4 regions of the Paenibacillus sp. AN1007 genome follow, and region 1 is predicted to be linked to each of the others. Evidence: riboswitches for the same ligand, from Rfam matches in the RefSeq annotation. Region 1 holds a riboswitch; each other region holds the start of a gene.
The links. A riboswitch is a leader RNA that binds a small molecule or an ion and turns the genes downstream of it on or off. The one in region 1 is predicted to bind cyclic di-AMP.
Positions count from the first base shown of each region.

Region 1 (7,707 bases):
AAAATAATTTGACTTATACTATTACCCAATAATTTCCGACATTAAACATCTTACAGGCAATTTCTTTCTTATGGAAGATTATCCTGAAAAACTGCTACTTATATACTTATAGAAATCGGTCTTTAGTCTCAGGTGTAGGCAGCATACATGCTTCTTCTTTCCCGAACCAGCGATATCGATTGCGTGCAACCCAGTTATACACCGCATTACGAATGAATTTGGGCACGATAATAAACATATAGAGCAGCGGATAGGGAAACTTTAAACCTTTAGCCAGCCTTAGCGCCGCAGTTGAACGTGTGTAGTATTTTCCATCTTCAATCAAGACAAACGTATCCATGCTGTCTGTCTTCAGGCCGCCCTTCTCCAGCAGTCCCTTCGCCACCTCAGACTGAAGTGAAGCAAAGTGATATTTCCCCTCCGGGTCACGCTTGATAATCCATTTTGTTAATCCCTGGCAGAAGCTGCATACGCCGTCGACAAGAACAATCGGGTGTCCCTCGTGCTTATCCTTATGAGCTGCTGTCATCGTATAGTGGCCTCCTATTATGGTGCTGTGACAATACTTACCCACTTTGAGCCAACATTTCTCGCCGAATCTGAACTTTATGTCATGCTTTCCGTACCAAAATAGAAAAAAAGCGCAGGCTCATTGCCTACGCTCATATCTGTCCAACAATTACTCAGCCAGTGCTTTTTCCATCCACTCGTCGTCCACCATCTGTTGGTGCAGGTCACCTGACCATTGATCCATACATTTGCAGATGAAATCTTTACGACATACAGGGCAGGGTGTTTTCTGCAGACGGCTGATCGCAGTCATTTTCCAATCCGGAGACTTGGAGTAGAATACACGGCACTGTGTACCATCCACGAGTTTCATCGTAAATTCGTACAATCCGTCTTTTTCGTTTTTGCTGGCTACTTGCAGTTGTGCAATACTTGGTCTATAAGACATGGATATCACCCTGTGAATTCAAATTTGGTTCATGCTGATGACACTGACATTTTTCAGTACTAAGTCATATTAAAGAAATTTCAGGTCAATGTCAACTTACCAATGCCTATCCGCCAAAGAGAATATCCAGAATCGTACCAACCTGTCCCTGTTTTTTACCTTTCAGCACATCCGGGTTAAAGACCTCTACATAACCGCAGGACGTACAGCTTACAAACAAATAATGGTTATGCTGAATATCAAATACTTTGCTGAGTCCCGCGCCTGACATGGAAACTTCTTTGATGCTGCAATCCGTCCCCCGGCATTTGGTGCATACAAATTTTCTCTCAATCATCTCTTCAATACTCATCGCCGTTCCCCCTTATGGAATATGTGGCATGAATGTCTGTACTGTTATGTAAAAGAGTACGCGCTAAGGTCAGGATATTCCTCCCTTCATGTTTAGATATGGAAAACAAAACCCTGCTGAATCGCCAGCAGGGCTTCGTGTTTGAACATGGGGTATCGCTGCATACCCTGCTCTCTATTTCACCAGTGACTCCGGCATAAAGAGCTCGGGTCCGTCTATTTATTAAACTACGTTCAGTACAACGTCGATATTGCCGCGTGTTGCTTTGGAGTAAGGGCAGAAGTCATGAGCCTTGCGGGCCAGATCCTCAGCCTGGCTGTGATCTACGCCCGGCATACTTACATCGAGACGTACTGCCAGTCTAAATCCATCATCTGCAGGATCTTTACCGATGGAGACGTTGCTGGTTACAACGACGTTTTCCAATTTCACTCCTGCTTTGCGGGCTACATTAGCCAAAGCACTTTCGTAACAAGCACCGTATCCGGCTGCAAAAAGCTGCTCAGGGTTGGTTCCTTCTCCTCCGGCTCCACCCAGCTCTTTCGGCATTTTCAGATCATGCTGCAGTACCCCGTCCGAAGAAGCTACCGAACCTGTACGTCCACCTTTTACCGTTGCTGTAGCTGTATATAAAGCTTCCATCAGAAATCTCTCCTTTGCTGCTGTAATTTTAACTGCCTACAATTCATTTTAAACTTCTGGCCCGATTTGAAACGCCAGATTGTCCTCTTTATCAGCATTTACAATTGACTCCATTTCATGCACTCCCTATGTGAGGCTGTTTTTTTCGGCATCATGGGTAAGATATTATAAGATATATTTTGGTATGACTCTTTTTTTGTCCAAGCACATAAAAGTTGCACTAGACAAAAATTATTGTAGGTGTACAATGTAAATGTGAACATAAAATTTTAGATATATCGCTGTCGTTTTTTCCTTTATTGTTAAGCCTATCTTTTTATAGGAAGTATACACTGTAGTATTCGTGCCAGAGCACATACAAAAATTGATCAATCCTCGGCTGCAGGCCGATCACATCTTATTGTAAAGTCAGGTGATCCAAGTATGAGTCATAAAAATCCATTTAATTCTCCAGCCAGCGAAACTGCATCTGCAGCATCAATGGCCCCTTCACTGGGTGAAGCACACAGTTCCATGAAAGTCCCTAAGAATGCAGCATGGTGGAAAAAATTTCTTGCTTTTGTTGGTCCGGGTTATCTCGTAGCTGTCGGTTATATGGACCCTGGGAACTGGGCCACTGATATCGCAGGCGGCTCCCAATTCGGATATACCTTACTATCCGTCATTCTTATTTCAAACATGATGGCCGTAGTGCTTCAGTCCCTCGCAGGCAAACTGGGTATTGCGACCGGGCGGGATTTGGCTCAAGCCTGTCGCGAACGTTTTAGCCCCCCTGTTGTCATGATGTTATGGATTCTATGTGAGCTGGCGATTGCTGCTACCGATCTGGCTGAAGTCATCGGCTCGGCAATTGCTCTCAAGCTTCTATTTAATATCCCTATGCTGTACGGGGTGATCATTACCGCTGTGGACGTGCTTCTCATTCTGGTACTGCAGAACAAAGGCTTCCGTGCACTGGAGACACTCGTCATTGTGCTGATGGCGACCATTGCGCTCTGTTTTGGCATCGACCTGTTTTTGGCAAAACCCGATATGGGCGGTGTTCTTCACGGATTTGTACCCAGCACCGAGATTTTGCAAAACCCGGCCATGCTGTATATTGCGATTGGCATCATCGGCGCTACCGTCATGCCCCATAATCTGTATCTGCACTCTTCCATTGTACAGACCCGCCAGATTGAGCAGACCACTCAGGGCAAAAGAGAAGCCATTCGCTATACTACGCTGGATTCAACCATTGCTTTAACACTCGCACTGTTCATCAACGCCGCCATTCTGATCGTATCTGCGGCTGTATTTCACAGTGCAGGCATGACACAGGTCGCCGAGATTTCAGATGCCTATCATCTGCTGACACCACTGCTCGGCACAACGATTGCCAGTATCCTGTTCGGCGTTGCTTTGCTCGCATCCGGTCAAAACTCCACCCTTACAGGCACACTGGCGGGCCAAATCGTCATGGAAGGTTTCCTGAATATCCGTATCCCGGCATGGCTGCGCAGACTGGTCACCCGTCTGATCGCAATTATCCCAGCTGTCATCGTCACCGCAATTGCGGGTGAACACGGCACAGAAGAACTGCTGATCTTAAGTCAGGTCGTTCTATCTCTGCAATTGCCTTTTGCTGTCATTCCACTTGTCATGTTTACAAGCGACAAAAAAAGCATGGGACCTTTTGTCAACAAACTTTGGCTCAAAATCGTTTCCTGGATCATTGCTGCCATCATCGTTGTGCTGAATGTATATCTCATTATCCAGACCATCATGCTGTTCTAACCTATATAAGGCGAACGCTTCGCTTTTCAGGTTGTTCCTTTCAATCAACGTTTCTGTGTAAAAAGGATTTAGGCTTATATCATTCCAAAATAAAAAAAGGCTGATGTGCCGCAGTACACGGGCGCATCAGCCTTTTGGTGTCTTTGCTTTGTTAAGCCACCCAGACACCTATACCTCGAATCCGATCTCATCGACCAGATCGTTATATAGGTTTACTTGCATCGTCATCAGGTATGAGCAGGGGCAGCAGTTCGTCCAGTGATTCAACAGTCCAGTCCGCCCGCTCATCTTCCGACGTTTCGGGCTGAAACCTTCCGTATCCCTGTAAAATACGGATGGTATGCAGGCCCAGGCTGCGTGCTGGTATGATATCATTATCGATTCGGTCTCCGACCATCACCGCTTCTTCTGGAGCACATCCAGCTTGTTTCAGCGCAACCGCATACAGCTCCGGGTCCGGCTTGGACACGCCTTCTTCCGCTGAACAGGCCAGAACATCGACATACTTCCGAAGTCCGTAACTCTCCAGCCGAGTCTCAGTTCCAGGACTCTGATTGGCTATGATGCCAATACGATAGTAATGTGAGAGCCGTTCCAGCACCTTGGCCGCCGAAGGGAAGGGCCGCTCCAGTTCTTTGCGGAATTTCAGCTTGTCCTGAATCTGCTTGCGGTGATCTTCATCATGAATATATGTACGTATTGCAGCTTTCATTGGCCACTGTTCATAATTACGATAACAGGATGCAAACAGCTCTCGTACCGCTTCAATTTTCACTGGATAGCCATAAGCACAAGCTTCACGAACGAATTGACCGATGATATCGTCTACCGGCTCCCATTCATCCACCAGCGTATCCCCCACATCAAAAAACAACCACTTCAATCCGGCAATATCCGGCACGCCGATTCCTCCTCATAAGCCGCAGGTCACCCCTAGCTTGCATACTGTATCCATAAAAAAAGAAGACCCACGACAAGCATGAGTCTCCTCAAATTCCGTTAGTCTATAGCTGCAATTATAGCAGGCGTCTTACATCGAATCAATCTCAATCATAAGCTGCTGACTTCAGCTTCCTGTTTGCTGCAGCTGTTGAGAAGGAAACCGACTTCTCCGTTCAATGAATACACGATTTTGTCAGCCCCCATCCCCCGATAAATCCCTTTAGGATGGCTCTGCTCTGTGATCACACACAGGGACTTGGATGTCCATGACCGGCAAATCTGCAGATAACGGCAGGTCAAGTTCAGACTATTTTCAAAAATAAATACATTCCCTACACTGCCCTGCGGCAAAAACCATTTTTCAGCCGCTGCCGTATTCATGCGGATCACATGTTCTACGCCAATCTGGCGAAGTTTGCGCTCCTCACCAGCACTATTCGTCAGAACGGCAAAAGGCATTTTTTTGTACATCAGCAATTTCACAAATTTACGTCCAGCTTCATTCGGAGCCGTCACCAAAATCATCTCTTTATCCATTGTTCGTTCCTCCCTTGGCGTGAAAAGACAACAAAAAAGAAGCGTGGGGGACCAAGGCCTCCGAAACGCTTCTTAAATAATCCATGACGAAAACGCCATGAACCAGCGTGCGGTTTGCTGCCTCTCCCTTTAACGCTTACGAGGTTAGCTGACGGATTCGGGCGCGAGAGTCGCCCTATTTCCGGCTGTCACCGGAAAATTCACCCCATGGATGTCTGCTGCTGTAATACAGCCCATCCTGTTGGTTCCCCCGTTTTCCACCCTTAATGAATGGAAACTCAGCGATTAAAACATCGTTCGTACATCTTGAATAAAGAACCGATCGATATTATCGTTTGTTTCGTTTTTCAGGTATAAATTTATTAAAATTCAAATTACGCTATGAATCATACACCTGTGCCATGATGATGTAAAGTGCGGCCAGATCACTGAATCGTCAGATTTCCGGCAATAATCTTCAATAATAACGCTTACAATGAGGTTATACGCTATCCAACTCTTCCAAGCTGTCTAATTCTCTGCCGCACAAAAATGGATCATCACATTTCACAACGATTTCAATCTTACGTCGATCTTACACACCAAGGATGGTCATAACAACGCAGAAGCCAAATAAGTTTTGCATTACTTAATTGCATAAAATATAATGAATGTATCTAGAACAAGATGATGGAGGCGATCCCTATGTCAGTTTATGATTACAAAGTAAACACCCTTCGCGGACAAGAGATTGAGATGTCCGAGTATCGCGGCAAAGTGTTGTTAATAGTAAATACAGCAAGTCAGTGTGGTCTCACACCTCAATTCAAGGGCCTGCAGGAGCTGCAGGATAAATTCCAGGATGCTCCGTTTGAAGTGCTTGGGTTCCCAAGCAATCAGTTTGCGCAGGAGAAAGGTTCCTCCGATGATATTGCCGAGTTCTGTCAGATGAATTACGGTGTCAGCTTCCCTATGTTTGAAAAAATTGACGTCAATGGCTCCAGCGCCCATCCACTTTTCCAACATATTACCAAAGAAGCACCCGGCCTGCTCGGCTCGAAAGCAATCAAATGGAACTTCACCAAATTCCTGGTTGACCAGAACGGGAAAGTAGTGAAACGATATGCTCCGCAGACGATACCAGACAAAATTCAAGAGGATATTGAGGCTTTGTTGAAATAAACTATATTTTATAAAATGAAAAAGCGATCCGAAACCAAAGAGCCAAGGCTCAGGCTTCAGGATGGCTTTTTTTCGCTGTACCCGCTTCAACTAGTTCAGAACGTTCCATTGAGCTGCGGAACTTCAGTTCTGATCAAAGAAAAGAAGCTTTCCATTATGGAAAGCTTCTCAGGTATCTCTTCATATAATGCGGTCGAGAGGACTCGAACCTCCACGGGCATACGCCCACTACCCCCTCAAGATAGCGTGTCTGCCATTCCACCACGACCGCATGTCGTAAATTATCGGCAACAGAATTGATTATACCGGAATCTTATTTAAAAGTAAAGCAATTATCTAGATTTTCTTGTGCAGCCTGAATATAACACTTCTTTTTATACAACTCAGCTTCCTTTCTCCTTTCATTTTTCATTTAACTGCTCAAATTCCATCTAACTGCGCAAATTTTTGTCATAACTCTGAAGTAAGCACATAACATTAATCTGATTGCGAAAAAGAGGCCACACGAAGACGGAGTAAATCCATCCGTTTTCGAAATAGGAACTTTAGAAGAATCAAATTATTTTATCACAAATAAGCTTGTGTAAGTTTATATAACACAAAATACTTACCAGGCCTATACAAACGTCTTTTTTTCTGTTAACTATTGACAAAACACCGATTATTATGTGAAAATATATATCATATAATTCGGATTTACACACAAATTTTCAAAAAAACCTTTATCAAGTTAGGAAAATTTACACAACTGTACACAGGAGGCGAAAGATCTTGAATCGTGGGAATAAGCTTCTCGATTACGCGAAACTGCTTGATCCCTCTGTGCAGGTTGGAGGGTTCTCCCATCTCTTCGGCATGAACACCCATATCAAGGAAGGCTCCATACGTACTGCCGAGGATATCGAATCGTTCATGCGATGCCAGCTTCACCCTAGTCTTGTGCGTCTTGAAGGCATGGCGATCAAAGGCATCTACACCGCAACAGATCATAAGGACACCTGGCGTGTCGCTTTGATCGACAAACTGGTCCATGTACAGCGCACACCCGCTGAACTTCGAGAACAAGCATCAGCTATAGGCAAACGTTTAATCAAACTCTCGCGCGCCCTGCATCCGTGGATTGACTTCAGCCCGCTTGAACAGATCTTCGCAAAATACAATTCCGTTGGCTGCCTCCCTACCGTTCACGCCTGGATTAACCACCACCTTGACATCCCCGTCGAAGAGGCGGTTCTCGGTTACCTGCATTCAGCCATGTATGCTTGTATATCCGAAGCCTCCAAAGTTATCCCTCTAACTGAAGAAGTCACCAAGGAACTGCTGGGTCGTCTGACCACAG
Region 1 is NZ_CP159992.1:4,255,852-4,263,558, forward strand. Features, by position in the region: gene ABXS70_RS19215 (thiol-disulfide oxidoreductase DCC family protein) at 107-529, opposite strand; gene ABXS70_RS19220 (hypothetical protein) at 680-958, opposite strand; gene ABXS70_RS19225 (zinc ribbon domain-containing protein) at 1,065-1,310, opposite strand; gene ABXS70_RS19230 (organic hydroperoxide resistance protein) at 1,533-1,952, opposite strand; gene ABXS70_RS19235 (Nramp family divalent metal transporter) at 2,433-3,728, shown strand; gene ABXS70_RS19240 (HAD family hydrolase) at 3,931-4,629, opposite strand; gene ABXS70_RS19245 (hypothetical protein) at 4,779-5,207, opposite strand; cyclic di-AMP (ydaO/yuaA leader) riboswitch at 5,326-5,501, opposite strand; gene ABXS70_RS19250 (glutathione peroxidase) at 5,892-6,368, shown strand; tRNA gene ABXS70_RS19255 (tRNA-Leu) at 6,557-6,639, opposite strand; gene ABXS70_RS19260 (urease accessory UreF family protein) at 7,140-7,707, shown strand, end outside.

Region 2 (7,707 bases), 2.1 Mb from region 1:
AATCACAGCTACAACCATCCCGAATTCAGCAAGTTATCGATGACTGCTTTTCGCAGACAGATTCTACATACCGGGGATATCATTCAGCGACTGACGGGCTACACACCCAAATTGATTCGCCCACCTTATGGAGATATTAACGAGGAACAGCTGCGCTGGGCCGCCAAGCAGCACTACAGCATTATCAACTGGAATGTGGATTCGTTGGATTGGAAAGGGCTGTCCAAGGAACAAGTGAAACATAATATTCTGTCAGCGGTTAAACCCGGCTCCATCGTACTGCAGCATGCAGGCGGAGGTACAGGCTCTAATCTCCAAGGTACAGTGGAGGCCCTGCCAGATGTCATTGAGGAATTGCGACATCGAGGTTATGAACTGGTCACGCTGGACGAGATGCTGCAGCTGCCTAAGGAAAAACAATAAGACACCCGGCAGCCTTAAAGCTGATTGTATAGATAAAAATACAGGGTGTTCCTATCGGTAACCATGAATCTTACTCATTCATGACAACAACCAAAGAACACCCTCTATATGTTAGCGTATCATTTTTCTCTGAATCCCATCAAAGAATCTAGGGAGTTAAGTCAATTTTACTTTTTATTTTAAAATGTAAAGCTCAATATCCTGAAAACCAAATGAACTTACGAACTGTTTGCTTCCCGGAATAAAAATGTCGATGCGGTTGCCTTTGATGGCACTCCCTGCATCCAGAGCAGTAGCAACGAAAGCCTGTTTAGGCAGTCCCGGGTGCGTATGCCCCGTCACGAGAACTTTGGTTCCAAAAGGAATCACCTTCGGATCTACTGCAATCGTGCCCAGTTCCAGCGGGTTGCCAAAATAATCAACTGCTCCCCAGCCCCCGTTCTCGGAAGCATCTGCGGAATATGCTGTAGCTTTCACGTTTAAGGTCTTACTATAGTCAAATGTTTTACCCCAGGCTTGGACAACTTTAGTATCCGCGCTTACATCCAGACTCGCTGCTGTAACCGGTTTTTCCTCTGACTTCATCTGAACCGGGGCTGCTTGCGCTTTATTTTCCTGACCTGGAATTGTAATTTTCAGACCACCATAGATGTTATACGGTGAAATGTCTTTATTGGCTTTAATTAATGTGTCCATGGCAATACCATACTGTTTGGATAGGGTGAAGAACGTATCCCCCTCTTTAGCTGTATGAATCGATTCCGCGTGAACCGGAACGGTTTGAATCAACAGTACGGATGTCAGTAATGCAATGGCTGTCTTGGCTATACGTTTTTTGTGAAACATGGTCTTCCTCCTCATTATGCCTGCGAAGTTAGTTGTCGGATTCGGATGGAGGAATCCACCCTATAGGCTGTAAATCACATGCTGAAGCATTATGTACCCTAATTCACCCCTAGCGGCGCGCCGTTCTTATGAACTGACACGTCTGCACTGTTACATCCCCCACACTTCCACTTCGGAAGTTTCGGCAGCATTCAATATATCACAATTTTGTAACCCTAAGCTGTAGTAAATGTTACCAATTAGCGACCGATCTTCTTTGGTCCTCCGGGATTTGTAAGATAACTCCAGAATTTCACATCCTTTAATCAGTCCGTTTATCTCTTACATGGGTAACAGAAACGTTACTTATTTTGTTTTGAAGCCCTGATTTCATTCCTTCTTATGTGAAATGCAAAAAAGCAGCGTTAGCGGACCTCTGCCGTTAACGCTGCTTTTGCTATAAATCCACTCCAGGAAGCGGGATGATTTAGAGTACTTTTGCGAGAAAATCACGTGTACGCGAATGTTTCGGTGCACCGAAAACTTCATCAGGCGTACCTTCTTCAACGATAACCCCGCCATCCATAAACAGGATCCGGTCACCAACCTCACGCGCAAAACCCATCTCATGGGTAACGATGACCATGGTCATGCCGCCCTCGGCAAGACGTTTCATAACTTCCAGTACTTCTCCAACCATCTCCGGGTCCAGTGCAGATGTGGGCTCATCAAACAGCATAACATGCGGCTGCATCGCCAGGGCTCTTGCAATTGCGATCCGCTGCTTCTGTCCACCAGACAGCTGATTAGGATATACATCTTTTTTATCAGCCAAACCAACCGTTTTCAGAAGATCATCGGCAATTTTGTTTGCTTCAACTGCAGATTGCTTCTTTACCTTGATTGGCGCAATCGTAATGTTTTGCTGCACCGTTTTGTGCGGAAACAGATTGAAATGCTGAAATACCATGCCCATTTTTTCTCGCGTAGCATTAATATTGTGCTTGGGATCGGTAATTGAAACACCTTCAAAATTAATTTGTCCCGATGTCGGCTGCTCCAGAAGGTTCAGACAGCGCAGGAATGTACTTTTACCCGAACCCGAAGGACCAATCACTACGACGACCTCACCTTTACCGATGGATACGTCGATGCCTTTCAGCACATCATTTTTGCCATATGATTTGTATAATTGTCTAACGTCTATCACTTGCACCCAACTTCCTTTCCAATCGACCCAGCAGCTTGGACAAAATGAATGTCATGACGAAGTAGATCGCTGCCGCAATAAGGAATGGATTCATTCCTTGGTACGTAATGTTTTTAACTACACTTGCCTGATACATAATATCCACCATACCGATGACGGAGATAATGGATGACTCTTTAATGATGGTCACGAACTCGTTACCGATTGCCGGAAGTACGGCTTTGAAAGCCTGCGGCAAAATGATATAACGCATCGCATCACCTCTGCCCATACCGAGTGAACGAGCAGCCTCCAATTGACCACGATCCACGCCTTGAATCCCTGCACGGAAAATCTCGGCCAGGTACGCACCACTGTTGATGGAGAGTGTCATAATCCCCGCCTGCAGTGCGGAGAAGTTGATGCCAAAGGTCAAGGACACCCCATAGTAGATAATCATGAGCTGAACCAGCATTGGCGTGCCTCGAATGACTTCTACGTAAGCTGTACCAATCCAGCGCAGAACGGCCAGATTATGAAGACGGAACAGGCAGATAATCAAACCGATGATTACCCCGAACAGGACACCGAGAGCCGATAACAGCAGCGTATATCCCACACCTGTTGCATAGAAGCTTTTATACTGCCAGAATACTTCAAAAATATTTTGTGATTTGTTCACTTTATCCGCCATCAGGAGACTCGCATCCGTTACCATCTGGTTGATTTTATCTTCGCTTTTCAGACGCTCCAGCGTTTGATTCACTGCGGTCAGCAGCTCTGTATTGCCTTTGCGAATCCCGATTGCCGCTTCAACCTGCTCTTCATCCGGAACTGCGGCTGCCAAACCGATAATATCATCCAGATAACCAGCAGCCACCGTATCCTCGACAATCGCCGCATCGACACGTTTCGTTTGAAGCTGCAGCACGATATCGGAGATTTTATCCAGAGAAGTGAGCTTCGCGCCTGGAATTTTCTGTCCAATCGATTCCTGAATGGAGCCTTTTTGTACACCGATTTTGGTATTCTCCAAAGACTTCATGTCCGGAAATTTGTCTTTGTCCACATTGCGGATCATAATGACTTGTTTGGATTTGTAGTACGGCTCAGAAAAATCAATACTTTTCTTCCGCTCATCTGTCGGTGTCATGCCTGAGATGACCAAATCTACGCGACCGCTCTGCAGCGCAGGCAGCAAACCGTCAAATCCCATATCTTCAATAACGAGTTCGGCGCCGAGATCTGCCGCAATTTCTTTCGCGATCGCAATATCAAATCCGACGATCTCATCCTTACCGTCAATGACTTTGTGGAATTCGTATGGTGCAAAATCGGCACTCGTTCCAAGCACCAGTTTTTTACCTTTTGAGCTGCTGTCTGCCGTTCCGCTCGCCAGCGCTGCAGGTGCAGCCGCCGTTAGAAAAAGAAGGAATGTTAACAGCATTACGGTGTAACGACTTATTAATTTCAACCCTGTTCTCCCCTTACAATGCTATAATTACTTTTACATATTGATTCGTCAGTCATGTTGATGACTGAGTCATTATAAAGTACAATGCATGATTATGCAATGTATTTTCAAGATTGAATTCTGACTTGTTTCTGAAAAAATACTGCAAAGATGTTATAATCAATAAATTATTTTCATTTTTGCCTAAGGAGTTTACCTATGACACCCAACAAAACACAAATATTTAACGTTATTGATCAATATGCTTCCCGTTTCAAAGATATTTCATCATATATTGGCGCTCATCCTGAACTTGGAAATGAGGAATATTTAGCATCAGCCCGTCTAAAGGAAGAATTGTCTTATCATGGATTCGAAGTAGAAGCTCCGGTTCTTGGGCTGGACACCGCTTTTATCGGTACCTATGCTTCAAGCAAGCCTGGTCCTACCATTGCTCTGTTATGTGAGTATGACGCCCTGCCAGAGATTGGCCATGCTTGTGGCCACCACTTGATCTGCATGATGAGTCTGGGTGCGGCCGTGGGACTAAAAGCAGTTGTTGAAGAAGTAGGCGGAACAATTAAAGTGTTTGGTACCCCTGCAGAAGAGACACGCGGGGCTAAAGTTCCAATGGCGGAAGCTGGATTATTCGATGACTGTGATGCCGCACTTATGGCACATCCATTCTATGCTTATGAAAAATCAGGCAGCTCCCTGGCGATTGATGCTGTACAATTCGAGTTTCATGGCAAATCGTCCCACGCAGCAGCCAGTCCGCATGAAGGTATTAACGCACTGGATGCTGTTATTCAAACGTTTAACGGCATTAATGCGTTCAGACAGCAGGTCAAGAGCACCGTTCGTATTCATGGCATTATCAACAGCGGCGGTCAAGCCGCCAACATCATCCCGGATTATGCTTCTGCACAGTTTTATGTGCGCGCAGCCAGCCGCAAGGAACTGAACGTACTGACTGAGCGTGTCATTCAGATTGCACAAGGCGCAGCACTCCAGACGGGATGCAAATTGGTAACATCCAACTATGAAACGTCTTACGATGAAATGGTTACAAATGAGACGTTCTCTGACGCGTTCAGCCAGAATTTGCTGCAGCTTGGCATCCCGCAGGAAGAAATCGTTAGCGGAAATGACCACGGCTCCATGGATATCGGCAACGTTTCCCTGAGATGTCCGTCCATTCATCCTTATATCCGTGTGGTGGATGAAGTTCATACGCTGCATTCCATTGAATTCCGTGATCTCGCGCTGCAGGAGCGTGCACTGGACGGGATGATTTTGGGGGCCAAAGCGCTTGCCGCCACAGCTTACGATGTTCTGAGCAAACCTGAACTGTTGAAAGCAATCCGTGAAGAGTTCGAAAAAGTAGTTCGTTAACCTCAAAAGCTGTCCAAGGGGTGGCAGTCACAAGTTAATTTAAAGTTAGGTTAACCGGCTTGTGCTCCAATACAAGTTTGCTGTCCTCCCTCCGTTTTAATAAAAGAAACAGCAAAGCCGCAGTGTGCACACTGCGGCTTTAGCCCGTTTATTATTCTCGCTCGAACCTGAATCACCCTTGAATTCGGCGATAAATATCCATATATTCCTCTGCCGATACATCCCAGCTGTACTCTCCGCCCATTGCGTTTTTGACGATTTTCTTCCAATGTTCAGGCTTGCGGTAGAACTCCTCTGCACGACGAATCGTATTCATCATGTCATGTGCATTAAAACTTGCAAATGAGAATCCATTTCCTTCCCCTGTAAACTCGTTGTAAGCTTGTACCGTATCATTTAATCCACCCGTTTCTCTGACGAGGGGCACACTTCCATAACGCATTGCCAGCAGTTGGCTGATCCCGCAGGGTTCAAATTTCGAAGGCATCAGGAAAATGTCACTGCCTGCATAGAAACGGCGGGACAGCCCATCGTTAAACGTGATCTGTGCTGACATTTTCAGCGGATAACGATTGGCCGCTTCCCGGAACCAATGTTCATAAGCCGCATCTCCCGTCCCGAGCAGAGCAAATTGAATATCATCATAATAGAGCAGCTCATCCAAAATCCGGCACACCAGATCCAGTCCTTTGGAGTCAACAAGCCTGGTTACCATGACCATAAGCGGTGCATCTGGACGAACTGGCAGTACCAATTCCTTTTGCAGTTCGATTTTGTTTTCTGTTTTCTTGGACAGACTGGTTCTATATTTCACAGCAATTTTGTTATCCGATGCCGGATTGTAGCTTTTGGTATCAATACCGTTCACAATGCCGCTAAATCGATCTCCCAATGAACTGAGCAGACCATCCAGGCCGTAGCCATAGTACGAAGTCTGTACCTCCTGTGCATAAGTCGGGCTAACCGTAGTCACATGATCCGAGAACACAATTCCTGATTTCAGGAAATTGACATTTCCATAGTATTCAGCGCCTTCCATTGTGAAATACCTGTCATCAAGCTCCAGAATTTCGCTGAACAGCTCATGCGGAAACACCCCTTGATACAACAAGTTATGTATGGTGAACACCGAGCGCATTTCACTATAGAAAGCATCATGAGCATAATGAGCTTTCAGCAGCAGTGGAATCATGCCTGCATGCCAGTCATGGGTGTGCAGGATGTCCGGCTTGAACTCGATCTGCGGAAGCACCTCAAGCACAGCACGGTTAAAAAAGGCAAACCGCTCGCCATCATCCATGTACCCGTAAACTCCGTCACGCCCAAAATAATATTCATTGTCTATAAAATAGACCGGAATCCCCTGATACTCCAGCATTTCTATTCCACAATAGGGTCTGCGCCAACCTAGAGGAACATCTGTGACTAGTACGGGCTTCATCGCCTCTTTGTATTCTTCAGGAATCCCTTTGTATTTCGGCAGAATCACTCGCACATCTGCCCCGTTTTTCTTCAACGCCTGGGGAAGTGCACCGATCACATCAGCAAGTCCCCCTGTTTTGATAAACGGATGTGCTTCCGCCGCTGCAAATAAAATATTCATGTGTTCGTCCCCCTTTTCGGTTTAAGCGTATTTCTCTCTTTTTTCACTGTTTTTTTATTCGATTTCACGGAAGCGCTGCCTTCAGCGATGGGCTCCGTTTTCCGACGTGTATTCTTTTTTAAAATAACGACACTCAGAGGGGGTAAATCCACTTCCAGGCTGTTTGCATGCCCGTGAAAAGGAATCTTTTCTGTAGGGATCAGCATATCATTAGTTATCCCTGAACCACCGTAATCCGAATGGTCACTGTTCAGAATTTCGGTATACATACCGGGACGCATGACGCCAATCCGGTAACGCTCCCTTTTGACTGGCTGAAAGTTAATGAGCACAAGGAGTGTATCCGCAGGTTTTTTTCCTTTGCGTACATATGAAATGACACTTTGGCCCTGATCATCCGGAGTGATCCATTCATAACCGTCAAAGGAATGATCAAGCTCCCATAAAGCTTTTTCACGGACGTACAGCTCAGACAGCTCCCGTTCAAACTTGTGCAGGCTGCGGTGACTGTCATAATCCAGCAAAAACCAATCCAGTTGATCCTCATCTTTCCATTCAATAAACTGGCCGAACTCTCCACCCATGAACAACAGCTTTTTGCCTGGGAATGTCATGAAATAACCGAGAAACGCGCGCATACCTGCAAATTTCTGCTCATAACTTCCTGGCATTTTGTTCAGAAGAGACTTTTTACCATGTACCACCTCGTCATGAGAAAGAGGAAGCACATAATTTTCAGAAAAGGAGTATACAACCGGGAATGTCAGCAAATGATGTTTGGAAGGACGTTCATGAAATTCAGATTCCATATAATCGAGC
Region 2 is NZ_CP159992.1:2,123,458-2,131,164, reverse strand. Features, by position in the region: gene ABXS70_RS09710 (polysaccharide deacetylase family protein) at 1-423, shown strand, start outside; gene ABXS70_RS09705 (3D domain-containing protein) at 598-1,269, opposite strand; cyclic di-AMP (ydaO/yuaA leader) riboswitch at 1,272-1,466, opposite strand; gene ABXS70_RS09700 (amino acid ABC transporter ATP-binding protein) at 1,736-2,458, opposite strand; gene ABXS70_RS09695 (ABC transporter substrate-binding protein/permease) at 2,445-3,911, opposite strand; gene ABXS70_RS09690 (M20 family metallopeptidase) at 4,110-5,285, shown strand; gene glgA (glycogen synthase GlgA) at 5,458-6,888, opposite strand; gene glgB (1,4-alpha-glucan branching protein GlgB) at 6,885-7,707, opposite strand, start outside.
Region 2: it holds a riboswitch for cyclic di-AMP, as region 1 does, so the genes downstream of both, ABXS70_RS09705 (3D domain-containing protein) here and ABXS70_RS19245 (hypothetical protein) in region 1, are expected to answer to the same signal.

Region 3 (7,707 bases), 1.4 Mb from region 1:
TGGATACTTCTACACGTCGATTCTGTGCTCTTCCAGAGCCGGTATTATTACTGGCGACAGGGTGGTACTCTCCATATCCACTTGGTGTGAATTTCGAAGGGTCCAGTTGGGTGTTCAGCAGCAGAATCTTCAGGAAATTCAGTGCTCGATCTGCACTCAAATCCCAGTTATCCTTATATTGGTTATTGGAAATGGGCACATTATCTGTATGACCTGATACCACAACTTCGTATTCAGGAAACTCCTGCAGCATGCTGGAGATCGCTTTAGCGAGTGAACGCGACTCAGGCTTCACATCTGCTCGTCCGGAGGAGAACAGGGCTTTATCACTAATAGTGATTTTGAGTTCAGACTGATTGAGCTTCGTATTCAGTTGGTCTGAAAGTCCATTTTGAGCAATATACTTGTCGAGCTGTTTCTTCAGTTTCTCCAGATTCTCCTGTTCCTTCTGAGCCATCTGGGCATCTGTAATCTGTGCTGGTGTTTTCTTCGTAATTTCCTTCGGAATTTCCTTGTTCTTGCCAAGATCAGTGCTGGAGTCCGTCGGGTTCATTGATGTATGATCCAGAATACCGGTACCTCCGTTAAGTGCGCTGCTTAGTGCTGAAGCCATCTGCTCAAATTTGGCTGCATCGAGTGAGCTCATGGAGAACAGGGTGATAAACAAAGCGAGCAGCAAGGTCATTAAATCAGAATACGGAAGCAGCCAGCTTTCGTCTATATGTTCTTCATGCGGTTCATGTTTTTTACCCTTTTTCACCTGATGATCCCTCCTTCTCTTCCAGTTGTTTGCGTTCGGAAGGTGTCAGGAATACAGATAACTTTTGGTTGATGGCAATGGTGGATACACCTGATTGGATCGACAACAATCCTTCAACCATCATCAGCTTGATCTCCATCTCTTTCTTGGACATCCGCTTCAGCTTGTTAGACATCGGGTGCCATAACACGTAACCACTAAAGATACCGAGAAGTGTAGCGATAAATGCAGCCGCAATGGCATGAGAGAGCTTCTCCATGTCACTGAGGTCGGCTAGTGCCGCGATGAGACCAACTACGGCCCCGAGAACTCCGAGTGTTGGTGCATACATCCCCGCCTGAGCGAAGATCAACGCGCCGCCTCGATGTCGTTCTTCGGTTGCATGAATATCTTCCATCAGTACATCACTGACGAACTCTTGGTCATTACCGTCAATAATCATACGCATGCCACCACGAAGAAATTGATCATCGATCTCTTCTACTTTGGATTCCAGTGCGAGCAAACCTTCACGACGGGTAGTGGAAGCCCAGTCCATAAATGTGCCAATCAGAGAAACGCGGTCAATCAGCTGCTGCTTTTTGAAAAGGATACCGAATAGTTTCGGAATCTTTTTAACTTCAGACATCGGAAACGCCATAAAAATCGTCCCTGCTGTACCAACAAAGATAATAACGTATGCTGCCGGGTTATTAACCAGGTTGATTAGGGGCGCACCCTTCAGGAACATACCGAGTACAAGGGAGACCAATCCCAAAACTAGTCCAATAATCGTTGAAATTTCCATCATACACCTCATCCATGAGATAAAATTGAATCCTTTCAAGCGGCTGAATTCGGGCTTCCGGACGAACGCTTCGCCGCAATCCGCTGCATGTTCGGCAGCCCTCAAGGGCACCGGAACGACTGAAACGGTCATGTATAGTATTTATCGACCAGAGGGCCTTTTTTTTTAAGGGTTATTTTCAGGTATAATAAGATCAAATCCGCCCTTTATGGGGTGAGTAGGAGTGAAAAGTCAATGGGCGTAAAGCATGGACGTGATTATGAAGGAATATTGACAGATTTAACAGCGGCGATCGGACGTATCCCGGATCGCTATGTTTTCTTCGAAATGGATGAGGAAGAGTGGAGCAGATTGGGAGAACCGGAACAGCTTGAGGTAGACGAGGCGCTTGCAGAAGACTTGTTCTATGCGCTTGGGGAGGAATCCGTAATTCCGGTTGGCAGTGGGGTTGTTATCCATGATAAGGAACAGCACCGAATTCATATTTTAATTGGAGAAGAAGAGTTGACGTTTGTACCCTTAATTTAAAAAATATGAATCGTTGACAATACCTTATGCTTCAATGCTTTGGCTGTCTATTCTATGGATTTTGGCGCTTTGACGTGGTAAGATGATACTCATGAAAAAAGGCTTCCGCAGGGCGGTGGCCTGCCTTTAAGGCTGTGTGGGCAGCATGCAAAGGTGTCGATGGTCATGTGGATGAAGATCCGCGATGTCTCATCATATGGGGAGGAAGATAACGCATGGTTTTTACGCAAGAGGAAGTCGAAGCTCATCTGGGAAGGCTTGAGGGCTGGGAACTGGAAGAGGGACGGTGGATTGTCCGCAAATTTGTGTTTTCTAACTATATGAAAGGGATTGCCTTTGTAGACGAAGTCGCAGCGATTTCGGAGGCATTCAATCATCACCCTTTTATTACTATTGATTATACAACGGTTACGCTGCGTCTTACATCTTGGGATGAGGGCGGCATTACGTCAGTAGACATTAAAGAAGCAGAGCAGTACAACGAAGCCTTTGAAAAAATGAGAACAGAATAATCTCAGGATATACTGGTAACGAACAGCAAAAGAGGCTCTTGCCTCCCGGCCGGGAGAACGAGAGCCTCTTTGATGTCTTCGTGTCTTAACGGCAATGCTTACTTTTTCTCTGCCAACCACATAGCGATGTGAGCAATTTCCTCATCCTGCAGTCTGCCTTTGAAAGAAGGCATGCCGCCTTTACCTTTGACAATGGTAGAGTAGATTTTCTCCACATCATCCTTGCTACCGATGTTGGCAAGTGCAGGACCTACCCCACCTTGAAGCTGATCACCGTGACAAGAGATGCAGTTCGCTTTCACCAGCGTCTCAGCCTGTCCGGCATCCATAGCTACTTCAGGCATGGACGGTTTGGCTTCTTGAGCCGCTTCCTCTTTACCTGGAAGCGTAAACATTAAAACAATAGCTAAAGCACATGCTGCAAAAAATACCCCGCTCATGATCCATTTGTGCATCCCTTGTGTCCCCTCCAGAATGAAAGATCATCTAACCCAAACTATCCCTATCATTATAACGGAAGCTGTCGTTACATCATAGCATTTTGTGGTAATTTTTTGAACTAATCACAAAAGAGAGACAAAATGAGACCATTTTATCTGCAATTTACTCTCTCGGACCCTCGTAGACCATGCAGTGGAAGGGCATCAGGCCGGTCGGGGTTTGACGTTCATATGTATCCTGGATGACAAATCCGCATTTCAGATATACCTGAATGGCGCGATTGTTCCAGGTAAGTACTTCAAGATCGATCTCGTTAGAAGGATTACGGCGAATGGCTTCTTGAACGATAGCTGTAACAAAGGCTTTTCCCTGTCCTTGACCGCACTTCTCCGGACGCATTCCGAGGCCAATCCGTGTCACACCCTGAAGCGGAAAATATTGAGCAAACCCATAGACCTGATCCTGTTGATCCAGGATAATCGCATACTGCTCATGACGCAGCCGTGCATCTCCAAATTCGACTTCCAGTGCTTTCATCTGATCCCAAGGCAGCCAGCTGTAAATATTGTATGGCGGATCATACTGCCAGCTGCATATAAGTGCTGCGTGTTCTTCCTGCATCGGTACAACACGAAACGTCAAAGGGGCTTCATTCTTCATATAACAGTGTGTGCTCCTCTCTTCCGTTACCCGTTCTTTGTTCACTCTACAAAAGAGCTGTTCATTTGGCAAGTTTTCAATTTTCAGAAAAAAAATGAAACAAAAGTCCGGCTCATTCCGTTTATATTATAACGGGATGGGTAAAAACATCATAAGGGCACGGACAAACGAAGTAAAATGAACCCTGATGGTTCGCATACATGTAATGATGGATGTGAGCAGCAGCTGCAGGGGGATAGAAGTACAAAAAAACCGCCGGATACATTCCTGCGGAGAATGTACCGGGCGGTTCTGTTTATGCTTCTACTTCGTTACAGTATAGTTAATGGTTCCAACATCATGTTGATTACAGCTTGTCCCTACTCAAGGGCCAGTGACTCATAAGTGTCCGTGCTCATAATCCGTTTAGCGCCAATGTAGCGGTTAGCCCAGTAGTTCTCGCTAAGAGAGCTGATGGTTACACCTTTGGAAGAAGAAGAGTGCGCAAACTTGCCATCTCCTACGAAAATACCTACATGAGATACGCCCTTACCTGTTGTGTTGAAGAATACCAGATCGCCAGGTCTCATCTCCATGCGGGATACGGAATCACCCATGTCATATTGAGAGCTGGATTGGCGAGCCAAATCAATACCTAGTTTGTCGAATACATACCGTGTGAAACCGGAGCAGTCAAAACCGTCAAGCGTTGTGCCTCCGCTTTTGTATGTAGTTCCCATTGCTGAATCGATGACTTTATCCATCTTAGAATCTGCAAATGCGCTGCCTGCACCAAGTGATAATGCAAATGTGAGGCTAAGTACTGCTGCGGTCAATTTCTTCTTAAACAAGTGATATACCCCTTCCAATGCCTGCGAGGTTAGCTTAAGGATTCGGTTGAAGGTCCCCTATGATCCCTCTGTATCAAGATCAATTCACCCATAACTGGTTCCCCCGCTTCCCAGGTGCAAGGAATTTGGCTCTGCTAGTTGTGCACCTGTAAAAAAACGAAAAGAAAATTTAATTTTAAAGTTTAGATTTAAAGTTGTTACAAATAAGGATTTAAAGATTACAAAGTTGTTACTAAAAACTCACTGCGATTATTGTACCAGAGGAGTGGTGCTTTGGCAACGTTTAGCAGTAAAATTAGCAAAAAAAACCTCGACCTTTGACGGGGGAAGGTCGAGGTTTGCGTATTTACACATCACAATGGATGAATTGTTTAACATGAGATGGTAACAATTTTTAAATGATCTAGTCAGTATTAGGGGACGATGTGGACTGCCATAAGCGGAAATGGGCACATACTTTCCACATGCTGAGCAGGCTTCTGGCAAGCGGATATGTCTGCTGTAGAATCAGTCCGGTAAGTCCGGTCAAGAACCATGAGGCAGATGTGAATACACCAAAGATGAATAAGTGCACCATTCCGAGTATCAGGATGATGCCAATGACTGTGAAGATGCGGGTTAAAGCAATCCAGAGCCCTTTGAGCATTCCGTGAAGACTTCCTTCTTCTCCCGGAGCAGAGATACCGAACTGCATATAGAGCATCATATGGTGCACAATCCATCCGTAGATGATCCATCCTGCAGCATATGGGATGCCGGGCAGCAGTAGATGAATAGAATGGAAACTGTCCATGAAGATTGAATACAGTTTAGGTATGAGCCAGTAAGCGGGAAGCAGCATAAGTATTGTGCGAATGAGGTGCAGCAGCAACATCGATTTCCACAATTTCTGGATGCCGCGAATGAACGGAATACGTTCTTCTGCGGCATTGAAATGCTGCAGGGAATAGAGCAGGCCTGCCTGAATAAGAGGGCTGACCAGCAGGCGAAGCAGCAGCATCCCTCCCAGAATCCAGAGATAGCGCTGGACCTCAGGGCCGGACAGACGCAGCTGGCTCTCCATTTTGAACAAAAGCGTGCTCAGCTCTCCAGCATCCTCGGTCGGATAACGAAGCAGGAGAGGAACAACTGCCGACTGAACCAACCGGTAGATAAAATAGCCCCATACAAGCTGATAGAGAAATAAAATTGCAGCAATGAACATATGCTGACGGACGAGAAACCAGCCTTCGCGAATTTTTGCTTTCACCGTCTCCACCTCACCATGACAGACCTCCGAATACAGCTTCAATTAGTTTCGCAGCACTCATATTCCAGCGGGACTGGACTTGCTCGTCCAGTTTAGTTCTCAGGAAATTGTTCATATGGCGGTTCTCCAGCACGATGTCATATAAGGGATCGGTCATCGCCCAGGAGACGGGAGAGGTATACGTGAGTTTATAGGTAATGCGATCCTCCTTGCCGTCCCATTGCTTGGTTACGGTATGTCCATCCTCAAAAGCGATCCGAACAGGAACCTTCGGAAAGTCACTTCCTTTTTTGACAACTGTAATTGAGGATTCGTACAAGGTTTCCCCATCCTTTTCCGCAGGAATAACCTTGATCCTCTCCACGGCAAAGTCAGCCATGCCGTCGTTGTAAACGTATTGGTCAAAGTAATCAGCCCAAGAGGCCCGGGTAACTTGTTCGACTACCTTTTGAAAATCGGCCGTTGCCGGATGTTTGAAGCGATATTTCTTAACATAGGTTGAAAGGATGCGTTCCATTTGTTTGGCTCCGACCTGCTGCTCGATGCCAAGCAGTACGAGCTTCCCCCGGGTATATACGTTGGATGCATACTGCTGCTGTGAGTCAAACTTCCAGGAGGGCTGTGTTAATGGAGCGGGAGATGTGATCAGCCCGGATTGTACAGGCAGGTTCGGGATTAGCCCGTATTCCTGTTCCATCAGTTTGTCTTCTGCGTATGAGGTGAATCCCTCATCCAGCCAGGCCTCCTCAAATTCATTGCTCGCAACCATGCCGTAGAAGTATTGATGCCCGATTTCATGCACCACCGTTCGCTCCAGATCGTAACCTGGGGTTGTATCATCGGCTCCGAAGGCCGTAATTAAGGTTGGATACTCCATTCCCCCAGCGCCATTTGCCGCTTTAGGCGGGACTACAATAGATAAGGTGGCATATGGATAAGGTCCGAACCACTTGCTGTAATTGGATAATGCGGCTTTGGCGGCAAAGAGATAACGTTCCTTCAGATCCTGGTGTGCCGGGTCGAGATAAAGCTTGATGCGCACACCCGGCACGTTAGGAGCTGAGAAGGGCTCCTCTGCATATACAAAATCAGGTGAGGCTGCCCAAGCGAAATCATGTACATCATCGGCATAGAACTGGTACACCTTCTCCCCATTTTTCAGAACAGCCTGTTGGGTTGGGAATCCGGTTGCGGCTACTTTGTATGTTTCGGGTACCCGAATACGAACACTATAGATGCCAAAGTCGGAATAGAACTCGGAATTGCCATGATACTGATGCAGGTTCCAGCCTTCTGCTGTACGGCCTCTTCTTCCTGCAGGTTCGTAGGCGCTGAGTTTAGGGAACCACTGACCTGCCATAACAAAATCATTGGTTTTGCCCATCCGGGCGAAAATTTTCGGCAGCTCCACTTCGAACATTGTGCGGATTGTAATGCTTTCCCCGCCTTTTACGGGTTTCGGCAGCCGCACTTTAATCAGTGTTTTATCTTTGATGTTCCCGTCATCCGGCTGTACATACTGCATCCGGTGCAGCAGAGAAAGCCCGTCCTCTGTCTGCATATCAACAAACTTCATGGAGCCATAGCCATCTACCGGCATGACATCGCCCCGAAGCTTACCGCCGGATTCCTTCATAAATGTGCTATCTGCAGAGGAGAATGCATTAGGGTACATATGAAAATAAAGCTCGTTCACTGTTTTCTTCCCCGGATGGATCCAGGTGATCGCCTGTGTGCCCTGCAGTGTGTTCCCCTCGGTCAGCTTTACATCCATGTGGTATTCCACTACCCGATTGCTGTACACCTCGGCTGTAGGAGACTGCACGCTCTCCGGGGGGGCAGGGGTTGGAGCTTTAAGGTGGGGCTTGCCCGATTCCGGAGCGAGTATGGGCAGTTCAGATGAAGTGGAACGATTGTAACCGAGCATGATCCATATCCCT
Region 3 is NZ_CP159992.1:5,693,507-5,701,213, reverse strand. Features, by position in the region: gene motB (flagellar motor protein MotB) at 1-760, opposite strand, end outside; gene motA (flagellar motor stator protein MotA) at 747-1,547, opposite strand; gene ABXS70_RS25655 (hypothetical protein) at 1,782-2,075, shown strand; gene ABXS70_RS25650 (4a-hydroxytetrahydrobiopterin dehydratase) at 2,291-2,587, shown strand; gene ABXS70_RS25645 (cytochrome c) at 2,686-3,042, opposite strand; gene ABXS70_RS25640 (GNAT family protein) at 3,191-3,688, opposite strand; gene ABXS70_RS25635 (C40 family peptidase) at 4,048-4,503, opposite strand; cyclic di-AMP (ydaO/yuaA leader) riboswitch at 4,522-4,659, opposite strand; gene ABXS70_RS25630 (hypothetical protein) at 4,922-5,767, opposite strand; gene ABXS70_RS25625 (M1 family metallopeptidase) at 5,778-7,707, opposite strand, start outside.
Region 3: it holds a riboswitch for cyclic di-AMP, as region 1 does, so the genes downstream of both, ABXS70_RS25635 (C40 family peptidase) here and ABXS70_RS19245 (hypothetical protein) in region 1, are expected to answer to the same signal.

Region 4 (7,707 bases), 1.5 Mb from region 1:
ACATGATCCAGCGGGCTGTTGATGCAGGCATTACTCGTATGATCAACATTGGCTTTAATCGGGAGACGATTCCAACGACGATGAAACTGGCTGAAACGTATGACTTCATCTATGCAGCTGTAGGCTGGCACCCGGTGGATGCAATCACGATGCAGGAGGGTGATTTAGAATGGATTGCATCTTTGTGCAAACACGAAAAGGTGGTAGCCATTGGTGAAATCGGTCTGGACTATCACTGGGACACCTCACCTAAGGAAATACAGCACCGCGTATTACGACAACAAATTGCATTGGCACGTGAATTAAATATGCCCATTGTCATCCATAATCGGGATGCCCATGAGGATATTGTACGTATTTTGCGTGAAGAGAAAGCGAGTGAGGTTGGCGGTGTGATGCACTCCTTCTCAGGCAGCTGGGAGACGGCGAAAATGTGTCTGGAATTGGGCTTCCATCTTTCTTTTGGAGGGCCAATCACATTCAAGAATGCGAAGCAGCCTAAAGAGGTGCTGGCCAAGGTTCCGATGGATCGATTTTTTCTAGAAACAGACTCCCCTTATCTTACACCTCACCCTTATCGTGGAAAGAGAAATGAAACAGCGCATGTACGTCTGGTTGCTGAAGCCGCTGCGGAAATTAAAGGCATTTCGGTGGAGGAAATTGCTGCAATAACCACCAAAAATGCCATGGAACGATTTGGGATTCGGTAAAAAAAGGAGTAAATCAGGTGAAAAAGGAAGCTAACGAGAGGTAATTTGCTCTTTGATTCGAATTATTGAAGAATATTACAATATTTTAACCAAATATTTAGAAAAACGTACTTGATCCATGCTTTACAACATGCATCAAAACAGGATATCATCTTTTCAGTGAATTGTTGTGCGGAAAATTGGACAGATGTTCGGGGGATGAACAAAGGGACACTTTCCGATAAGACAACATTACTTTCATGAATCAATCTCGCTGAGTCTCCGTTAATGGAGAGCGGGGGAACCAATAGGGCTTAAACATCGGTGAATGCAGCCGATGCGCATCGTTCGCTGACCCAAAACAGTGGAATGTTCTGCGAAGCCGTATTTGATTTCTTCTTTGGGTCTCGGGGTGAATTCAAGGGCGTCCGCCATGAGCGGGTGACCTGAGATAGGGCGGCTCTCTTTCGCCCGAACCCGACAGCTAACCTCGCAAGCGGAAAAAGAGAGGCAACCTCGTGCATGAATTTCCGATATTCAAATCATTCGGAAGCCACGAAAGAGTCTCTTACACTCTTTCTTTGGCTTTTTTTGTTTTGAATAAAAGAAATAGAGTCATCATACGGTAAGTATTCAGGAGGATGACATCATGCTGCGAAGAGGGGTTCATGGTGCAGGACCGATCATTACCTCTGATCTGTGTTCTGTAGAAAATTTGGTATAGTCGCGTCAAAGACATCATGCATTACTTTAGACGGCGAGGCTATGAAGGAGGACGGAGAAGTGGGCAGATTCCAACCAGAAGAGACCCATGAGTCACGATCATCCAGTAAGTCTTTCGCGTTGCGGTGGAAGCATGAGAACTTGCGTCAAATGGCACTGATCGCGATATTCTCAATTGCGCTTGCAATCATGATCTTGTTAGTCGTTTACGGTCAGGCCGGGAAGCAGATTTCACTGGTTATTGACGGCAAAGCTCAAGTGGTAGAGACTCGTACAGGAATGCTTCAGGAAATGCTGGAGGAGCAGTCAATCACAGTCAGCCCTCACGACAAGGTATCCATGCCCATGAATGGGGCGATTACGGACGGAGACCGAATCGTTATTGAGCGGGCCATCCCAGTTAACATTACGGCAGACGGAGACACCAAGACTCTGTATACAACCGATTCATCGGTACAAGATGTAATTCAGCAATCAGGTATTGAAGTTGCAAAGCATGATAAAGTGTATCCAGCGCTCGGAACTACTGTAAAATCGGATATGAAGATTCGTGTAGTGCGTGTAACAAAGCGTACAGTGGACGTGAAGCATCCGATTGCCTACAAGGTTGTCAAAACAGCAGATCCTAGTTTGTTCCAAGGGGATAATCGTGTAGTAGTGAAAGGTCAGGAAGGCACACTTGTGCAGCATATCGAAAAAGTGTTTCAAGATGGAGAACTCGTCTCCAAAAAAATGGTCGGCAAAACGATTGCTTCCAATCGTGTAGACAAAGTTATTGCAGTAGGTACAAAAGCGAAGCCGGTTGAGAAAAAGCCAGAGGTTCAATTGGTATCGGCCAAAACTTCGAAAAGCAGCAAAACAGCAGTATCGAACTCGAAGAAAACATCTGCCTCGGGCAGCAAGGTGATTACGGTCTCCGGGAATTCTTTTAAATATTCTAAAGTTCTGAAAAATGTATCCATGACAGCCTACTCTGCTGAAGAGCCAGGCATTGGTACGAAGACAGCTTCCGGTACTCGTGTAACGGAAGGCCGCACTATCGCAGTTGATCCGAAAGTCATTCCAATTGGCTGGTGGGTATACATCGAGGGCCTAGGCTTCCGTCGTGCGGAAGATACCGGTGGTGCGATTAAAGGCAACAAAATTGATGTTTATTATGACAGTGTGAAGCATGCCCTGAATTTCGGACGTAAGAAAGGCAAAACGGTATATGTGATTGGACCCGTGAAGCCGGAAGCGAACTAAAATCGTTTTACTTTGAAATGGGAATGCTATAAAATAGTTGCATGAAGATTCATGCGGAATATGCGGCGGAGGAGTCTGAATTCAGTCTCCTCCGCCGTTTGGCAGAGAAGAGGATATTCCTCTTCTTTTTGCGTTAGAAAGGAAGAATTGGAACATGATAAAAGAAGTAATTGTTGTGGAGGGCCGTGACGACACGGTAGCCATTAGAAGGGCCGTTGAAGCAGACACGATCGAAACCGGAGGTTCTGCTATTAATCAGCGTATACTGAAGCGAATTGCACTTGCTCAGGAGAGACGGGGTGTCATCATCTTGACAGATCCGGACCATGCGGGTGAGCGTATTCGTAAAATCATTGCCAATAAGATTCCAGGCTGCAAACATGCGTTCATTCCAGAGGCAGATGCGACACGTAAAGGGGATATCGGCGTTGAGAATGCTTCACCGGAGGCCATACGTCATGCTCTGGCACGTGTACACACATCCTATGAAGGTGCACCAAGTCTGATTGATTGGGAAGACCTCATTGAGGCAGGACTGATTATACACCCGCAAGCTGCAGCAAGACGCATGGAGATGGGCAACCTGCTGGGGATCGGGTATTGCAACGGCAAACAGTTTCACAAACGGCTGAGTGTTTTCCAGATTACAAGAGAAGAGTTCTCCGATGCATTAGCGCAAATCGAACGTGAAGGATTGTGAGGTTATGAAAGACATGGAACAAACCGTTGAAATTGCAACACCCAAACGCACTAAGGAAATTATTCAGAGGCATGGATTCTCCTTTAAGAAGAGTCTGGGACAGAACTTCCTGATCGATCAAAATATATTGAACAAAATCGTGGGCGCTGCCGATTTGGACGAGTCCAAGGGCGCTCTGGAGATTGGTCCGGGGATTGGAGCTCTTACGGAGCGCCTCGCGCGTGCGGCTGGTCCTGTTACGGCTGTGGAAATTGACCAACGTCTGCTGCCGATCCTTGGAGAGGTCATGGAGCCGTATCCCAATGTACGCATTCATCACGGAGATGTTCTTAAGCTGGATCTGGCTGCGCTGTTTGCATCAGACTTCGCTTCGGTTGATAAAGTAAGTGTTGTTGCGAACCTTCCCTATTATGTAACGACGCCAATCATGATGAAGCTGCTGGAAGAGAAGCTGCCTGTAGACAGCATCGTGGTCATGATCCAGAAGGAAGTAGCTGAACGCATGGCGGCGGCACCAGGTTCCAAGGATTATGGAAGTCTGAGTATTGCCGTGCAGTATTACAGTATGCCGGAACTGGTCTGTGTGGTACCGCCTACCGTATTTATCCCGCAGCCTAACGTAGAGTCAGCAGTTATTAAGCTGAAGGTTCGTGACCAGCCTCCAGTGCAGATTCCGAACGAACAGCATTATTTTGAAGTCGTGCAGGCTTCGTTTGCGCAGCGGAGAAAAACAATCTCCAACAATCTTAAAGCCCGCTTCTTCTCGAAGGAGAACAGAGAGCAGGCGGATCAACTGTTGGAGCAGGCAGGTATACAGCCCTCACGGCGCGGAGAGACATTAAGTCTGCAGGAGTATGCGACCCTCAGCACGGTAATGTGGGAAGCCGGGGTTCGCGGCGGACTGTAATTTTAATGAACCAATCCGGGTCTCTGCCCATACGATGGGGTAGAGGTGATAATGGTGATGAATATCGGAGACTTGGTCGTTCGGAAGTCATACGGTGGCGATGTGACTTTTCGGGTAGAAGGACTCCAGTCAGATGCTGCGGTCATTAAAGGGACCGAGTTCCGGCTGCTGGCTGACTCCCCGGTGGACGATTTGATACAGGTTCCTTACGAACCACAGAGTGCAAAAACGCGTCAGGCACATATTAAAGCCCATCAGACGCTCTCCCGCCTGCAGCAGCATCGTATGGAGCAGGCAGAGCGTAACCGGGAAGGTTTGATGCAGGAATGGGCTGCACAGCAGGAGCCTGCGTATTTCGAAATGCCCGGCAAGGTGCTGCACCTGGATGGTGACCCGAATTATTTGAAAAAAAGCATGAATCTGTATGAACAGCTTCGTGTTCCTGCAGAAGGACAGTATGTGCATGAATCAGCAATGGCAGATACGTTATACCGCCTGCTGCCCAAAGTTCGTCCGGATATCGTAGTGATTACTGGTCATGATGGTGTGTTAAAGACAAGGCAGCCCTATGATCTCTATAGTTTGGGGAGTTATAAAAATTCACAAAATTTTGTCTCGGCCATTCAGGTCGCAAGGCAGTATGAGCGTCATCTTGATGCGCTGACCATTATTGCAGGGGCCTGTCAGTCTCATTTTGAAGCACTGCTGCGTGCCGGCGCAAACTTTGCAAGTTCTCCAGGTCGAATTCTCATTCATGCACTTGATCCCGTCTATGTGGCCGCCAAGGCTTCGTTCACATCCGTTCGGGATACCGTAAACATGAATGATGTACTGCATAATACGATTAGCGGTATCCAAGGTGTAGGTGGTGTGGAAACCAAAGGCAGTTACCGGGTAGGCCTGCCAGGACTCAATGATTTATCTACGCTAAAAGTAAATCCATCTGCAGTCTGATGAAGTTATACCGGAGTCGCACTCCGGTCCAGCAGCAGCCCTGAAAGGGGCTTTTTTTATTTGCAAAAAAAATCATTGACAGCAACTTTTTAGTGCTGATATAATATTTAGCTTTGATTTGACAATGGCTGTAAAATTCAGTATAATGGACAAGAAAAGAGGTGGACGTCCACAATGGCTAAAAATACGCTGTTGGATATCAAACGCAATCTCGATGCACATATTGGTCAGAAAATTACGCTGCGGGCTAATGGTGGCCGCCGTAAGACGATTGAGCGTACGGGTGTATTGGAAGAAACGTACCCTTCTGTTTTTATTGTAAAGCTTGATGAGGAGCAGGAAACATTCAAGCGAGTATCTTACAGCTATGCGGATATACTTACGGAGTCTGTGGAAGTTATGGTCTTTGACCCAGGCAGCGAGACTAGCTCCTACATGGAGACGTAAGCATTGGTTTCAGGCGATTCGCTTTCACAGCGAATCGCCTTTTTATATTTTTTAGTACGAATGCAGCTTCTCCCAAGATTGAAACCATACATATGCAGGAATGACGATGGAATGCAGGCGGCATACTATTTGAACAGGTCAAGGAATGCGCCCGTTCGTTACGACGGGAAGCATGCACCAGAACCTGGGGATTAAACGATCCCGAATCAGAGGGACTCATTGTGACTTGATCAAGATCTGGAGGAGGATGGTTTATGAGTCGAAGAAGAAGTGTCATGTCGGAGGAACTGAAGTATGAGCTTGCGAAAGATCTGGGCTTCTACGACACTGTTCAGCAGGAAGGTTGGGGTGGGATCAAGGCCAAGGATGCGGGTAACATGGTGAAACGGGCAATTCAGATGGCAGAGCAGGCAGCGCGTAAATCATAGCTACAATTTAACCAGATTGGAGAGCGGGGCAATTCATCTTGAGACACCCCGCTTTTTCCCCCTAGATGCGGAATACAAATGACTTGACAGCCCCATTTTGATATAATATGTTAAGTTGTCTTAGGGAAAAGGTGAGGACGGGTGAACGTCTTGAAAATTTACGAAAAAGCGCCTGCTAAAATCAATTTGATGTTGGATGTTCTACATAAAAGAAGTGATGGATTTCATGAAGTTGAAATGATCATGACGATGGTTGATCTGGCCGATCGGCTTGAGATGTCAGAACTGCCGCGAGATACCATTGTAATCTCCAGCCAGGCGGGTTATATTCCGCTGGATGAGAAGAATCTGGCCTTTCAGGCGGCGAGACTCATCAAGGAGCGTTACAGCGTACGTACGGGAGTTCATATTCATCTGGACAAAAAAATTCCGGTCGCTGCCGGTCTCGCCGGCGGCAGCAGTGATGCTGCCGCAGCGCTGCGAGGTCTGAATCGTCTATGGCGGCTGAATATACCGGATCAGGAATTGCAGGAACTTGGAGCAGAACTCGGCTCGGATGTACCGTTCTGTATTACAGGTGGAACTGCACTTGCAACAGGGCGGGGGGAGAAGTTAACTCCGATTCCTAATCCGCCGCAGTGTTGGGTTATTCTGGCGAAACCTCCAATCAATGTATCGACGGCTGATGTATATGGACGTTTTCGCAGTGACAAGATTGTTCGGCATCCAAGTGCAGTTAAAATGGAACAAGCCATTCGCAATCAATCCTTTACTGAGGTCTGCAGCCAGATGGGCAATGTGCTGGAGGATGTGACTTTGAAACTTTATCCTGAGGTACAGCATCTCAAAGATGCTATGATTCGTCTTGGCGCAGACGGCGTGTTGATGTCTGGCAGTGGTCCAACTGTATTTGGACTCGTGTCCAAGGAAGCCAAGGTTGCACGAATTTATAATGGGCTGCGGGGATTTTGCAAAGAAGTCTACGCTGTACGGATGTTAACGTAAATTTACTTTTATAATGTACAAACACGTATAAAGGTGGTATATTTTTAAATAATTATTCGGATTTGGATGTTTCCGTGATCGTGAGGATGGATCTCTGTGAAGAAGTTAAAACGAAGCGCAAGGCTGGTTGAAATGACGCAATACTTATTGTCCAGACCACATACGGTGATTCCGCTCACCACATTTGCCGAACGTTATGGTGCTGCCAAGTCATCCATTAGTGAGGATCTGGCTATTATCAAGGAAGTGTTCGAAGAAGGTGGGTCGGGAGAACTGCACACGCTGGCAGGTGCTGCGGGCGGAGTGAAGTGGATTCCGAAGGTGCCTGTTGAACATGCACTTGCTTTTGCTGAGCGGCTGTCAACCCAGCTCGCGCAGCCGGATCGGATTTTGCCAGGGGGATACCTGTACATGTCAGACCTTCTGGGACAGCCGGCTCTGATGAATGAAGCGGGTAAAATTTTTGCAACAGCTTTTGGCGATATGAACATTGATGTAGTCATGACGGTGGAAACCAAAGGAATCCCGCTTGCTTATGCTACCGGGGCCCAGCTCAACCTTCCTGTTGTACTTGTTCGCAGGGACCATCAGGCTACAGAAGGATCGGCC
Region 4 is NZ_CP159992.1:5,767,705-5,775,411, reverse strand. Features, by position in the region: gene ABXS70_RS26015 (TatD family hydrolase) at 1-710, shown strand, start outside; cyclic di-AMP (ydaO/yuaA leader) riboswitch at 952-1,204, shown strand; gene ABXS70_RS26010 (ubiquitin-like domain-containing protein) at 1,473-2,657, shown strand; gene rnmV (ribonuclease M5) at 2,812-3,357, shown strand; gene rsmA (16S rRNA (adenine(1518)-N(6)/adenine(1519)-N(6))-dimethyltransferase RsmA) at 3,371-4,264, shown strand; gene yabG (sporulation peptidase YabG) at 4,322-5,218, shown strand; gene veg (biofilm formation stimulator Veg) at 5,393-5,665, shown strand; gene ABXS70_RS25985 (small, acid-soluble spore protein, alpha/beta type) at 5,920-6,093, shown strand; gene ispE (4-(cytidine 5'-diphospho)-2-C-methyl-D-erythritol kinase) at 6,244-7,098, shown strand; gene purR (pur operon repressor) at 7,195-7,707, shown strand, end outside.
Region 4: it holds a riboswitch for cyclic di-AMP, as region 1 does, so the genes downstream of both, ABXS70_RS26010 (ubiquitin-like domain-containing protein) here and ABXS70_RS19245 (hypothetical protein) in region 1, are expected to answer to the same signal.